3 regions of the Streptomyces sp. NPDC047869 genome follow, and region 3 is predicted to be linked to each of the others. Evidence: riboswitches for the same ligand, from Rfam matches in the RefSeq annotation. Region 3 holds a riboswitch; each other region holds the start of a gene.

Region 1 (4,310 bases), on a different contig from region 3:
CTGCTGCGGCGCGAGCCGTCGCGGGCGGAACGGGCCCGCGCGGTCGCCGCCGAACTGCACGCACGGCTGACCGCCGCGGGTCTGGAGGCGGTACGACCGGACGCCGCGGTGGTCTCCGTGCGGGCTCCGTCCCCGGAGCAGGCCGTGCGCTGGGCGGCCGACTGCCGTACGGCAGGCCTGGCCGTGGGCTGCTTCCGTCCTCCTTCCGTGCCCGACGGCATCTCGCGGCTGCGGCTGACCGCCCGTGCGGACCTCTCCGGGGCCGAGATCGAACGCGCTGTACGTGTGATTCGCGAGGCGCGACCATGAGTCGGCGTGACACGGCCGCACGTCTGGCGAAAGTGATCGGATCTGATCAGTAGGGGTCGGCCCGCCGGCCGGTGGTCAGGTCGGGTTCGACCCGGTCACCGGAGCGTTGCCACGAAGCCCGCCCAGCTCCCGGGGGAGAAGAGCAGCGCGGGTCCGGCCGGAGCCTTGGAGTCGCGCACGGCGAGCAGTCCGGCCCACGGGCCGGAGTGCGGCCGGGCCGTCTCCACGCAGTTGTTCGCTCCGGTGCTGTAGCTGCTGCGCAGCCACCGCACGTCGTGCAGATCGGTACTGGCTGGGACGTTCCGAGGCAGTGCTGTCATGGTGCCTCCTTACGCGCCGTCACCTATCCCGGCGATGTAGTCCAACGATTCCTCGGGTGAAAGGGCGTGGAACTGAAGGGTGTCGAAGGCCTCGGCGTAGGCCATGAGGTCTTCTTTCCGTTCCAGGTAGAGGCTACTCGTCAACTGGTCGAGAACAACCACGTCCAGATCAGAAGTGCGCGGAAATGAGAAGATAACGAAAGGCCCGGTGAGGCCGACATGCGCCCCCGCCGCGAACGGCAGTACCTGGAGCCGCACTTGGGGCAGCCGGGCGGCCTCCATCAGCCGTTCCAGTTGCCGCGCCATCACCTCGGGGCCGCCGACCTCCCGCCTGAGCACCGCCTCGTCCAGTACCGCGGTCAGCTCCAGCGGCGGCTCGGACCGGAGCACGTCCTGCCTCGCCAGCCGCACCTCCACCAGGGCGTCCAGCCGCTCCTCGTCCACTCCCTCCACCGCTGCCCGGGTCACCGCGCGAGCGTATTCCGGCGTCTGCAGAAGGCCGGGAACCACCGTGGTCTCCAGGGTGCGCATCCCGCTCGCCTGCGACTCCAGACTGATGAAGTCGCGGTAGGTGGGCGGCAGGACGCCCCGGTACGCGTGCCACCAGCGGTTGCGGCCGCCCGCGTCCCCCGAGCCCGTCAACATCAGGAGCATGTCGCGCAGTTGCCGGTCCCGGACGTCGTAGGCGTCGAGGAGTAACCGCACGTCCGCCGGCCTCACCCCACTGGCGCCGGTCTCGATGCGGCTCACCTTCGACTGGTGCCAGCCCACCAGAAGGGCCGCCTCGCCACTGGTGAGCCCGGCCCCGGTGCGCAGCGCACGCAGTTCGGCGCCCAGCTTGCGGCGCCGCACCGCGGGACCGTTCTGCATGGGAACTCCTTACTCCTTCCGGGCCGCCCGGATACGGTCTCGCGTCGCAGAGTTCACCGCTTCGGGCGACAGATATATGCATATCTTGGTGGATCGCTCCCCTGACCGGCCCGGTGATGGCAGTCTGGCGAAGAAGCACCAGTCCGGGACCGTACTCGAACCATCCGCTCCTCGTCGGACTGCGGTCCCGTGGGAAAGGGACGACGTCGCCATGGCAGACCACCTGGAAGCATCCGTCACTCTGCCGAGCGATCCCGCCTCGGTCTCCGCGGCCCGTTCCTACGTGGTGGGCACCCTCGCGGAGTGGGGCCTGCCGTCGGACACCGACGTGGCCGACACCGTGCGACTCATCGTCTCCGAACTCGCCACCAACGCCGTGCAGCACACCTTCGGTCAGTCACCCACCTTCACGGTCGACATCGCGCTGGACCGTGACGAACACCTGCGCATCGGCGTCACGGACAGCCATCCGCGCTTTCCGAAGAGACTGCCCGCCGCCGTCCAGCAGGACAACGGGCGCGGCATGGTCATCATCCGCTGGCTCACCGCCGAGTGCGGCGGCAGACTCCGCGTCCGCCCCACCCGCGAGGGCGGCAAGACGGTGTCGATCGAACTGCCGTGGACCCCCCAGGGGGAGCAGCTCACGGCGGCCGGGCAGCAGGAACCCTAGAAGAGGAACTGCGGAAGCCGGGGGACCACGGCCCGGCGCGCGGCCCTGCGGCCGCCCCGGCGGCTCGCCACGGAGCCGGACGCGGCCGCGCCGCCCCGGGGCCGCCCGCGTGCTTCAGGCGGGCACCGGGACGGCGCCGACGGTCAGGGGGAGCGGCCCTGCTGCTGGAGCCGCTCCAGGGGCGGGGCGGGGTCAGCTGACCCGGCCGTACCAGACGCTCCGTGTCCAGATCTTCTCGAGCCGCACCACGGCCCCGGTCTTCGGGGCGTGCCAGATCTTGCCCTTCCCGGCGTAGATGCCGACGTGGTAAACGCTGGATCCAGAGTGGAAGAAGACCAGGTCACCGGCCCTGCGGTGGCCGGCGGAAATATGCCGGGTCCGGTTGTACTGCTGGGCTGCCGTACGCGGCAGCTTCTTGCCCGCCTTCTTGAACGAGTAGAGCGTCAGACCCGAGCAGTCGAATCGGCGCGGACCGGTTGCCCCGTACTGGTAAGGGGAGCCCTTCTTGGAGGCGGCGATGTGCAGAGCCTTCGTCGCCAGCGTGGCGGCCGAGGCCTCGCCGGCCAGGCCGGGCACGGCGATGGAGCCGCCCACCGCTGCAAGCGTAAGAGCCGAGGCCGTACCGGCCCGGGCCATCATCGACGGGACACGATTCAGCGCAGTCATGCGCAACCCTTCGTCAGCCGCCTGTGAAGGATGACCTGTCGGATTCGGGCTGGCGAAGTGGCCCGGCCGCGTTGCCGCGGCTTCACCCCAAGGGCTGCTCGGCACGACCGTCCGTCTGCGACGAACGTCCGTCCCGGCGACCCGTCTTGCCTGGGTCCTCCACTCCTGCCGATCCACTCCTGTCGACCGGTCATCCGGGCGGCGGCAGGACTCGGCGTCCGCACGGATCGCCCCGCCGCGGTGGCGGGGGCTTGTCGTCAGACAGGGATCTTCACTCACAGGTGTCCGAAAATCCCAACGGAACCGGGGATTTGTGGCGTTACTCACCACTCACCCGTTCGGGTGGACACTGCTCTGTTCGAGTTGCCGTCAACTCCCGGACGTAGCCCCGGACCTGGGAAGAAGCACCTCCGCGCACGTCCTTGATCCGCCGATCGCGCAAGTCGGAGGGTCAGAAAAACAGCCTGGAGATACTCCGGCCGGGGGTACGTCGTTCGGGCCGTTTCAACTCCACGCCGGGCGGACCGTCGACGATCGGGTCCACCCGGCGCGGGAACCGGCGTCCGGGTCAGCCCACGCAATCGGGCGGGAGCACGACGCGCGCGGTACGGCGCTCACCGTCGAGCACCCGCAGCGCCCGTGCCAGCGTGTCCCCGTGCAGCTCCGCCTCGCCCCGCCGGTGCATCAGGGCGAGCGCGTCGCGCAGCTCGGCCGCCTTGCGCACCAGGGCCTGCGCCGCGCGCAGCCCGCTGTAGGTGTCTCCCGGCCGCGCCGGGTTGATCCGGCCGAGCAGGTCGACCGCCTCCAGGTAACGGTCGATCAGCTCGCCCTCGGCCCTGGTCAGCGCGGGCAGCGGCGGAAGCTCCGGCGGCAGCATCGGCGGGTCACTCCGCCCGCTCGGCGCCGGGGGCGGTCTTGCGGCTCGGGACGACACCGTCCACCAGTCCGTACGCCAGCGCGCCCCGCGCGTCCAGCACCAGATCCCGCTCCAGGTCCTGGCCGACCTGCTCCGGCGTGCGCCCGGTGTGCCGGACCAGCATCTCCTCCATCAGCGCCCGCATCCGGGTCAGCTCCCCGGCCTGGATGAGGAGGTCGCTCGGCTGTCCCTGGGCCGGTTCGGGCAGCGCGGGCTGCTCGAGCACCACGCGCGCGCCCGGCAGGATGAAGCGCTTGCCCGGGGCGCCGGCCGCGAGCAGGACCGCGGCGGCGGAGGCGGCCTGGCCCAGGCAGTAGGTCTCCACGTCGCAGCGGACGTAGCGCATCGTGTCGTAGACGGCGGTCATGGCGCCGAACGAGCCGCCCGGGCAGTTGAGGTACAGCGTGATGTCCCGGTCCGGCGCGGTGTGTTCGAGTTGCATGAACTGGCTGATCACATCGGTCGCCGCGGCGTCGTCGAGAGCTGACCCGAGGAAGACGACCCGGTTCTCGAACAGCTTCGAGTAGGGATCGAGCGTGCGGTCCCGGCCCGTGTCCGT
Region 2 (4,310 bases), on a different contig from region 3:
GAGGGGCTCGAGGAACTGCCCGAGACGGTCTGAGCGCCGGCTCAGGAGAAACATCGGAGCCGTGCCACCCTTTTCGGGCGGCACGGCTCCGGTGTTTCACCGGCAATTCTGATGCGCGGGAAATCCGGGCAGCGAAAATACCCCGCCCCGAAATTCCCTCTTCTTTGTATACGGTGCCCGTGTTAATTACGCGGGCCCGACATGTTTACAACGTGTTGCGAAGTCCTCACACGGTCCGGGCGGCCCTCGCCGCCGGAAAAGCGCAACCGGTGCGCGGCCGTCGCGCGCTCGGTGTGCAGCGCCGTGACGGCACGCGCGCGTTCGCCGTCGCCACGCGCCACCGCGTCCACGATCGCGCCGTGCTCGGCCCAGGAGTCCACCGGGCTCGGCGGGGCCACCACCGCGTACATCCAGGCGATCTTGTGCCGGAGCTGGGTCAGCATCGACGTCAGCGAGGGGCTGCCGGACGCCTGGGAGAGCGTCTCGTGGAACCAGCCCCCCAGCGCGCGCAGATCCTCGCTGTTGCCCCTCCTGGCCCGCTCCTGCCCCAGCCTGACCAGGCCGCGCAGCACCTTCAGATGGGCCTCGGTACGCCGCTGCGCGGCCCGGGCAGCGCCGAGCGGCTCCAGGAGCATGCGCATCTCCAGCAGGTCGGCGGCCTCCTGCTCGGTCGGCTCGGCCACGCACGCGCCGGCGTGCCGCCGGGTCACCACGAAGCCCTCCGCCTCCAGGGTGCGCAGCGCCTCACGGACGGGGACGCGCGAGACGCCGTAGCGGCGGGCCAGGACTTCCTCGGTGAGCCGGCCGCCTCGCTCATGGACACCCGCGACGATGTCGTCCCGGATCGCCGTGCACACCGAGTGCGCCGGAATACGCATGACCGACCTCCGCCTTGATCCCCATGAAACGCCGACGATGGACGTGTTGATCCGTGACTCTATTCCAAGGGAGGGGAATTTCCGACGGCGGGTCGGAATCCATGCATATTTTTTGGCCGACCGTGCCGTCGCGCATCACCGAAAACCGCGAAAGCCCCGGCTCGGTGAGCCGGGGCTTTCGGATGTCCGCGCGGGACGGGGTCAGACGTGCACGCCGTGCTTGCGGAGGTAGGCGATGGGGTCGACGTCCGAGCCGTAGTCGGGGGAGGTACGGGCCTCGAAGTGGAGGTGCGGGCCGGTGACGTTGCCGGTCGCGCCGGACAGGCCGATCTGCTGGCCCGGAATCACCTTCTGGCCCACCGTGACGCCGATGGACGACAGGTGGCCGTACTGGGTGTACATGCCGTCGGCCATCCGGATCACGATCTCGTTGCCGTACGCCCCGCCCCAGCCGGTGGAGACGACGGTGCCGGCGCCGACCGCGTGCACCGAGGTGCCGCTGGCGGCGTGGAAGTCGATGCCCGTGTGCGAGCCGGAGGACCACAGGGAGCTGCTGGCCTGGTAGGCCGTGGAGACGTACGAGTGCACGATCGGGGCGACGAAGGCGTTCAGGCGCTTGCGCTCGGCCTCACGGGCGGCGCGCGCCGCGGCCTCGCGTTCCTTCTTCGCCTCGGCGGCGGCCGCCTTGGCGGCGGCCTCCTCGGCCGCCTGCCGCTCGGCGGCCTGGGTCTGAGCGGCGGCCTGCTCGGCGATCTGCTCGGCGACGTCGTCGCTCACACTGATCACCGGCGTGAGGCCGGTCTGCTCGACGGGCTTCTCCGCGGCGAGCGCCGGGGACGCCGCGAGGGTGCCGATGACACCGGTGGTGGTGAGGGCTGCGACACCCGCCGCCTGAGCGGTGGTGCGCTTGACGCGGCCGGGCTTGCGGTGCTTCCCGGAGGCGCACATGAACGCCATGAAGTGGCTGGTCCTTTCCTTCCCTCTCGCCTACCGGGTTAGCTGACGGGTTCGGAGCAGGAAGGTCTCCTACGGACCCCCTCGCTCACGCGCGGGCGTCCGATTCACCCCAGGGACTGCGATGGGTCCCCGGCTCCCCTGGCTCGCGCCGTACGGGGACTCGGCGATGGCTGTCCGGTGCCGCGGGCGCGGCGCACTGCCTGACGGACAGCCCGGAAGACGCTAAGCGGGCCGGTCTCCGGCGCCCAAACGAATCCGTGATTTTGTAGCGCATCCCACAGGGCAGACAGGCAACCTCTGCCCCAATTCGGACATCTGAACAAGGACGGCTCACCCGTTTCGGGAAGGACCGCACACACGAAGGGGACCTGACGGCCCGTCGGCCGCGAGGTCCCCACGCGCGTGTGACGCCGTCCGGCCGCTACTCGGCGGCGACGACGGTGACTTCGCCGATGCCGAGCGCCTCCACGGGCTCCTTGATCTGCGCCGCGTCACCGACGAGGACCGTCACCAGGCCGTCCACCGGGAAGGCGCTGACGACCGCCGCGGTGGCCTCCACGGTGCCGGTGGCCGCGAGCTGCTGATACAGCGTCGCCTGGAAGTCGTCGGGCAGGTGCTGCTCGACCTGGTCGGCCAGCGTGCTCGCGACGGCCGCCGCGGTCTCGTACTTCAGTGGCGCCACCCCGACCAGGTTCTGCACGGCGACGTCCCGCTCGGCGTCGGTCAGGCCCTCGGCCGCGAGGGTGCGCAGCACCTTCCACAGGTCGTCGAGCGCCGGGCCGGTGTTCGGGGTGTCCACGGAACCGCTGATGGCGAGCATCGCGGCGCCGGTGCCGTCCGGGGCGGACCGCAGGACCTGCCCGAAGGCGCGCACGCCGTAGGTGTAGCCCTTCTCCTCGCGCAGGACGCGGTCCAGGCGGGAGGTGAGCGTGCCGCCGAGGCAGTAGGTGCCGAGCACCTGGGCGGGCCACACCCGGTCGTGCCGGTCGGGGCCGATCCGGCCGATGAGGAGCTGCGTCTGGACGGCGCCGGGCCGGTCGACGATGACGACCCGGCCGGTGTCGTCGGCGGTCACCGGCGGCACCGGGCGCGGCTCGGCGGGGGTGCCGGTCCAGGCGCCCAGGGTGTCGGCGAGCAGGGCGTCCAGGTCGGTGCCGGTGAGGTCGCCGACCACGACCGCGGTCGCGGTCGCGGGACGCACATGCCGGTCGTAGAAGGCACGTACCGCGGCCGCGTCGATCTTCTCGACCGTCTCCTCGGTGCCCTGGCGCGGACGCGACATGCGCGCGGTGGCCGGGAACAGCTCCTTGGAGAGCTCCTTGGCGGCACGGCGGGAGGGGTTGGCCAGCTCGTGCGGGATCTCGTCCAACCGGTTGCGCACCAGCCGCTCGACCTCGCTCTCCGCGAAGGCGGGAGCGCGCAGGGCGTCCGCGAGCAGGCCGAGGCCCTTGGCCAGGCGGGAGGCGGGCACCTCGAGGCTGAGCCGGACGCCGGGGTGGTCGGCGTGCGCGTCGAGCGTGGCGCCGGCCCGCTCCAGCTCGGCGGCGTAGTCCTCGGCCGAGTGCTTGTCGGTGCCCTCGGAGAAGGCCCGCGCCATGATCGTGGCGAGGCCGTCCAGGCCGGACGGCTCGGCGTCCAGGGGCGCGTCGAGCAGCACCTCCACGGCGACGACCTGCTGGCCGGGGCGGTGGCAGCGCAGCACGGTCAGGCCGTTGTCCAGCGTGTCGCGCTCGGGGGCCGGGAACGCCCAGGGTTTGGCCTCGCCCGGCTGCGGCTGGGGGTGGAAGTCCATCGGGGCGAGCTCGCTCACTTGGCCGTCTCCTCGTTGTCGTGTCGGGCCTCAACGGTCGCTTCGGCCTCCGGGTCCTCGGGGACGTCGGCGTCCTCGACGGTCTCCGGGGACTTGGGCTCGTACACGAGGACCGCGCGGTTGTCCGGGCGCAGGCGGGCCTTGGCCACCTCCTGGACCTGCTCGGGGGTCACCTGCAGTACGCGCTCGACGGCCGTCAGGGCGAGCTGCGGGTCGCCGAACAGGACGGTGAACCGGCACAGTTCGTCGGCGCGGCCGGCGACGGTGCCGAGCCGGTCCAGCCACTCGCGCTCCAACTGGGCCTGGGCGCGCTCCATCTCCTCGGGCGTGGGGCCCTCCTCGGCGAACCGGGCCAGCTCCTCGTCGATCGCGGCCTCGATCACCGGGACCTCGACGTCACCGGAGGTCTTCACGTCCAGCCAGCCGAGCGAGGGCGCGCCGGCCAGCCGCAGCAGACCGAAGCCGGCCGCGACGGCCGTACGGTCGCGGCGCACCAGCCGGTTGTACAGACGGGAGGACTCGCCGCCGCCGAGCACGGTCAGGGCCAGGTCCGCCGCGTCCGCGTCGCGCGTGCCGTCGTGCGGGAGCCGGTAGGCGGCCATCAGGGCGCGTGCCGGGACCTCCTCCTCGACGACCTCGCGCAGCTGGCCGCCGATGACCTCCGG
Region 3 (4,310 bases):
GCGCCCCGGGTGCAGGAGCTGACCGACGACCTCATCGACCGGTTCGCGAGGACGGGCTCCGCCGACCTCATCCACGAGTTCGCCTTCCCGCTGCCCATCTACGCCATCTGCGACCTGCTCGGCGTCCCGCGCGAGGACCAGGACGACTTCCGCGACTGGGCCGGGATGATGATCAGGCACGGCGGAGGACCGCGCGGTGGGGTCGCCCGGTCGGTGAAGAAGATGCGCGGCTACCTCGCCGAGCTGATCCACCGCAAGCGTGCGGCACTGCCGGCCGAGCCCACCCCGGGCGAGGACCTGATCTCCGGCCTGATCCGCGCCTCCGACCACGGTGAGCACCTCACCGAGAACGAGGCCGCCGCGATGGCCTTCATCCTTCTGTTCGCCGGCTTCGAGACGACCGTCAACCTCATCGGCAACGGTACCTACGCCCTGCTCAACCACCCGGAGCAGCGCCACCGGCTGCAGGACTCCCTCGCCCGCGGCGAACAGGGTCTGCTGGAGACCGGTATCGAGGAACTGCTCCGCTACGACGGCCCGGTCGAGCTGGCCACCTGGCGGTTCGCCACCGGGCCGCTGACCCTCGGCGGGCAGGAGATCGCGGCCGGCGACCCGGTGCTCGTCGTCCTCGCCGCCGCCGACCGGGACCCGGAGCGGTTCGCCGGTCCCGACGTCCTCGACCTCGCCCGCGGGGACAACCAGCACCTTGGCTACGGCCACGGCATCCACTACTGCCTCGGCGCCCCGCTCGCCCGGCTGGAGGGCCGGACCGCGCTCGCCACGCTCCTCACCCGCCTCCCCGACCTGCGGCTCGCGGCCGATCCGGCCGACCTGCGCTGGCGCGGCGGGCTCATCATGCGCGGGCTGCGCACCCTGCCCGTGGAGTTCACCCCGGCCAAGGAACAGCCCGTACAACCGTAAACATGACGGGCGTTCAACTTTGTGATCTTCATGTGATCTGTGCGGCATGAACTTGTGACAAGTGATCGTGTGCCTATACGTTCACCCATCAACGCGGCCCGAGCATTGGGTGCCGCGTCGCTCCCGCTGTCGCACGAAAGGCTTCCGCATGCTCTCCGGGAACGGTCGTCACCGTCGCCCCCGTCAGGCTCCGGCTCTTCTCGTCGCGGCCGGAGTGACCGGCTCCGCCATCGCCATCCCGCTCCTAGGTGCCGCTAGCGCCAACGCGGCCGACGGCACGACCTGGGACAAGGTCGCCGAGTGCGAGAGCGGCGGCTCGTGGAGCGCCGACACGGGCAACGGGTACTACGGCGGACTGCAGATCTCCCAGGACGACTGGAACGCCTACGGCGGCACCAAGTACGCCGCCACCGCCGACCTGGCGAGCCGTTCCCAGCAGATCGCCGTCGCCGAGAAGATCCTCGCCGACAAGGGCACCACGCCCTGGACCACCTGTGCCCTGCTCTCCGGCCTGACCTCCGACTCCGGGTCCCTGGACGTCGACACGGGCGTCGGAGGCTCCGGGAAGTCCGGCTCGGACCATGGCGGGTCCGGCGACTCCTCCGGCTCCACGGACTCGTCCGATTCCGCCGGTGATCCCGACTCGTCCGGTCTGCCGGATTCCACCTCCTCGCCCGACTCCTCCGACTCCGGCTCCGACTCTTCCTCGGGCTCGGCCGGCAAGTCGTCCCCGGGCGCGGGCAAGAGTGCCGGCTCCAAGGGGTCGGACACGGGCACGGGCACTCCCGAGTCCGACGAATCCACCTCGCCGCGCGCCGAGGAGTCACAGGGGAGCGAGTCCGCGACCCCGGACCCGGTCGTGGAAGACTCGGACAATTCATTGCAGACCGGCGGTTCTTGGAGCCTCGTCGACACCGGAGCACTCAGCAGTGGCGGACGTCACCGCGGCGGCAGTGCGGACGAAAGCGTGACAAACGGTCAGAGCGCCTCCTCGTCGGGGAAGCACGCCTCCCGCGGGACGGACACCTACACCGTGCATGAGGGCGACACCCTCGCCTCCATCGCCGACTCCCTTGACGTGGACGGCGGATGGCACGAGCTGTACGCCCGGAACAAGAAGGCCATCGGTACCGACCCGAACCACATCTCCGCCGGTCAGACCCTGGAAGTCGGTAGCGAAACGGGCCAAAAGCAGCGGTAGTTGACGACCGGATTGGGCATTGATGTCCGCTTCGGTGAAAGTGTGGGATGAGTCTCAGAAGCCCTGATCGTCTTTGAAATTCCCTCGATCGCGTGTCTACGGTCGTGACCGCTCGTCACCACGAGCCCCGGCTGTCGCAACGCCGAATCCTGCCAGCGGCCGCCCGGGAACAGTCGTCGCGTAAAGCGCCGTAGGCAGGAGCGGGGGACCCAAGGTAAGTGCCGGAACCAGCGGTCGCGCTGGAACCGGCTAGGGGTGGAGCCGCGGCCCGTGAAAGCGGGCCCGCGGCCGGGCAACTCAACCGGCCCGAACCCGACAGCTCACCTCGCAGGCGTCGGTGAGGGGATCCATCCATGCTGTTCTCCAGCAAGGGCAAGCACCGTCGTCCGTCCAAGGCCACCCGTGCCATCGCGCTCGCCGGTGTTACCGGCGCCGCCGTCGCCGCCCCGCTGATGGCGGCCGGCAACGCCTCCGCCGCCACCACCTCCGAGTGGGACGCGGTCGCCCAGTGCGAGTCCGGTGGCAACTGGTCCATCAACACCGGCAACGGCTACTACGGCGGTCTGCAGTTCTCCGCCTCCACCTGGGCCGCCTACGGCGGCACGCAGTACGCCGGCCAGGCCAACCAGGCCTCCAAGGCCCAGCAGATAGCCGTCGCCGAGAAGGTCCTCGCCGCCCAGGGCAAGGGCGCCTGGCCGGTGTGCGGCAAGGGCCTGTCGAGCACCCCCTACAGCGGCTCCGCCCCGAGCGGCTCCTCCAAGAGCACCTCCTCGGGCAGCACCGCCACCCGCGCCGGCGACCAGCAGGCCGCCTCCCGTTCCAGCGAGCGTCCGGCCGCGAGCGCGAAGAAGACCGTCACCACCCCGACCGGTAAGAAGGTCAAGAAGGGCGACGGCGAGTACAAGGTGGTCAAGGGCGACACCCTCGGCACCATCGCCGAGAAGCACAAGGTCGACGGCGGCTGGCAGAAGCTCTTCAAGCTGAACAAGGACATCGTCCAGGACGCCGACCTCATCTACCCGGGCCAGCAGCTGCACCTGAAGTGACGCCTGGCTCCGACCGGAACCACAGTGCCCTCACAAGGCCGTCCCCCAAGCTGAAGGCCTCGTGAGGGCCATTCCTCCCGTCCCCCACGGGCTCCCCGCCCCGGTGCGTGTTCCCCCGTACGCACCGGGGCGGGGCTGTGTTTTTTCCCGCCCCCTTCCCCCATTGGTTCGCGGAACCTCACCGAACCGCTTTGTTCCGGACAGGAACAATGGGTACCGTCTCTCTGTCCACGGGACGGTCGGTCGGTGGCCGACGCCCCTTGGACGGTTAGGCTCTAGTCGCAAGGCAGAGCCGAAAGGCACCCCGCCCCGCACTTCCAGCGTCACATCCATGAAGGAGATGCTCGTGCCGTCCATCGACGTCGTCGTAGCCCGGGAAATCCTGGACTCCCGAGGCAACCCCACGGTCGAGGTCGAGGTCGGCCTCGACGACGGCAGCACGGGTCGTGCCGCCGTGCCGTCCGGTGCCTCCACCGGTGCCTTCGAGGCCATCGAGCTCCGTGACGGCGACCCCAACCGCTACCAGGGCAAGGGCGTCGAGAAGGCCGTCCTCGCCGTCATCGAGCAGATCGGCCCGGAGCTGGTCGGCTACGACGCCACCGAGCAGCGCCTGATCGACCAGGCCATGTTCGACCTGGACGCCACCGACAACAAGGGCTCGCTCGGCGCCAACGCCATCCTCGGCGTCTCCCTCGCCGTCGCGCACGCCGCCTCCGAGGCCAGCGACCTGCCGCTGTTCCGCTACCTGGGCGGCCCGAACGCGCACCTGCTGCCGGTGCCGATGATGAACATCCTGAACGGCGGCTCGCACGCCGACTCCAACGTGGACATCCAGGAGTTCATGATCGCTCCGATCGGCGCGGAGTCCTTCTCCGAGGCCCTGCGCTGGGGCACCGAGGTCTACCACACGCTGAAGAAGGTCCTGAAGAGCAAGGGCCTGTCCACCGGCCTCGGCGACGAGGGCGGGTTCGCCCCGAACCTCGGCTCCAACCGCGAGGCCCTCGACCTCATCCTCGAGGCCATCAAGGAAGCCGGCTACGCGCCCGGCGAGCAGATCGCCCTCGCGCTCGACGTCGCCGCCTCCGAGTTCTACAAGGACGGCAAGTACCTCTTCGAGGGCAAGGACCGCTCCGCCGCCGAGA

What was found. A riboswitch is a leader RNA that binds a small molecule or an ion and turns the genes downstream of it on or off. The one in region 3 is predicted to bind cyclic di-AMP.
Region 1: linked by a shared signal. The riboswitch ahead of AB0924_RS18675 (C40 family peptidase) and the one ahead of AB0924_RS10425 (transglycosylase family protein) in region 3 are both predicted to bind cyclic di-AMP.
Region 2: linked by a shared signal. The riboswitch ahead of AB0924_RS33925 (M23 family metallopeptidase) and the one ahead of AB0924_RS10425 (transglycosylase family protein) in region 3 are both predicted to bind cyclic di-AMP.

Annotation. Positions count from the first base shown of each region.
Region 1 covers NZ_JBEYRK010000013.1:51,618-55,927, reverse strand. The annotation lists gene AB0924_RS18695 (8-amino-7-oxononanoate synthase) at 1-309, shown strand, start outside; gene AB0924_RS18690 (DUF397 domain-containing protein) at 405-629, opposite strand; gene AB0924_RS18685 (helix-turn-helix transcriptional regulator) at 639-1,499, opposite strand; gene AB0924_RS18680 (ATP-binding protein) at 1,711-2,169, shown strand; gene AB0924_RS18675 (C40 family peptidase) at 2,362-2,835, opposite strand; cyclic di-AMP (ydaO/yuaA leader) riboswitch at 2,839-3,062, opposite strand; gene AB0924_RS18670 (hypothetical protein) at 3,404-3,712, opposite strand; gene AB0924_RS18665 (ATP-dependent Clp protease proteolytic subunit) at 3,720-4,310, opposite strand, start outside.
Region 2 covers NZ_JBEYRK010000039.1:15,523-19,832, forward strand. The annotation lists gene AB0924_RS33915 (HPr family phosphocarrier protein) at 1-33, shown strand, start outside; gene AB0924_RS33920 (GntR family transcriptional regulator) at 183-878, opposite strand; gene AB0924_RS33925 (M23 family metallopeptidase) at 1,080-1,835, opposite strand; cyclic di-AMP (ydaO/yuaA leader) riboswitch at 1,848-2,011, opposite strand; gene AB0924_RS33930 (pitrilysin family protein) at 2,257-3,645, opposite strand; gene AB0924_RS33935 (pitrilysin family protein) at 3,642-4,310, opposite strand, start outside.
Region 3 covers NZ_JBEYRK010000006.1:85,195-89,504, reverse strand. The annotation lists gene AB0924_RS10435 (cytochrome P450) at 1-921, shown strand, start outside; gene AB0924_RS10430 (transglycosylase family protein) at 1,070-2,122, shown strand; cyclic di-AMP (ydaO/yuaA leader) riboswitch at 2,299-2,471, shown strand; gene AB0924_RS10425 (transglycosylase family protein) at 2,476-3,168, shown strand; gene eno (phosphopyruvate hydratase) at 3,509-4,310, shown strand, end outside.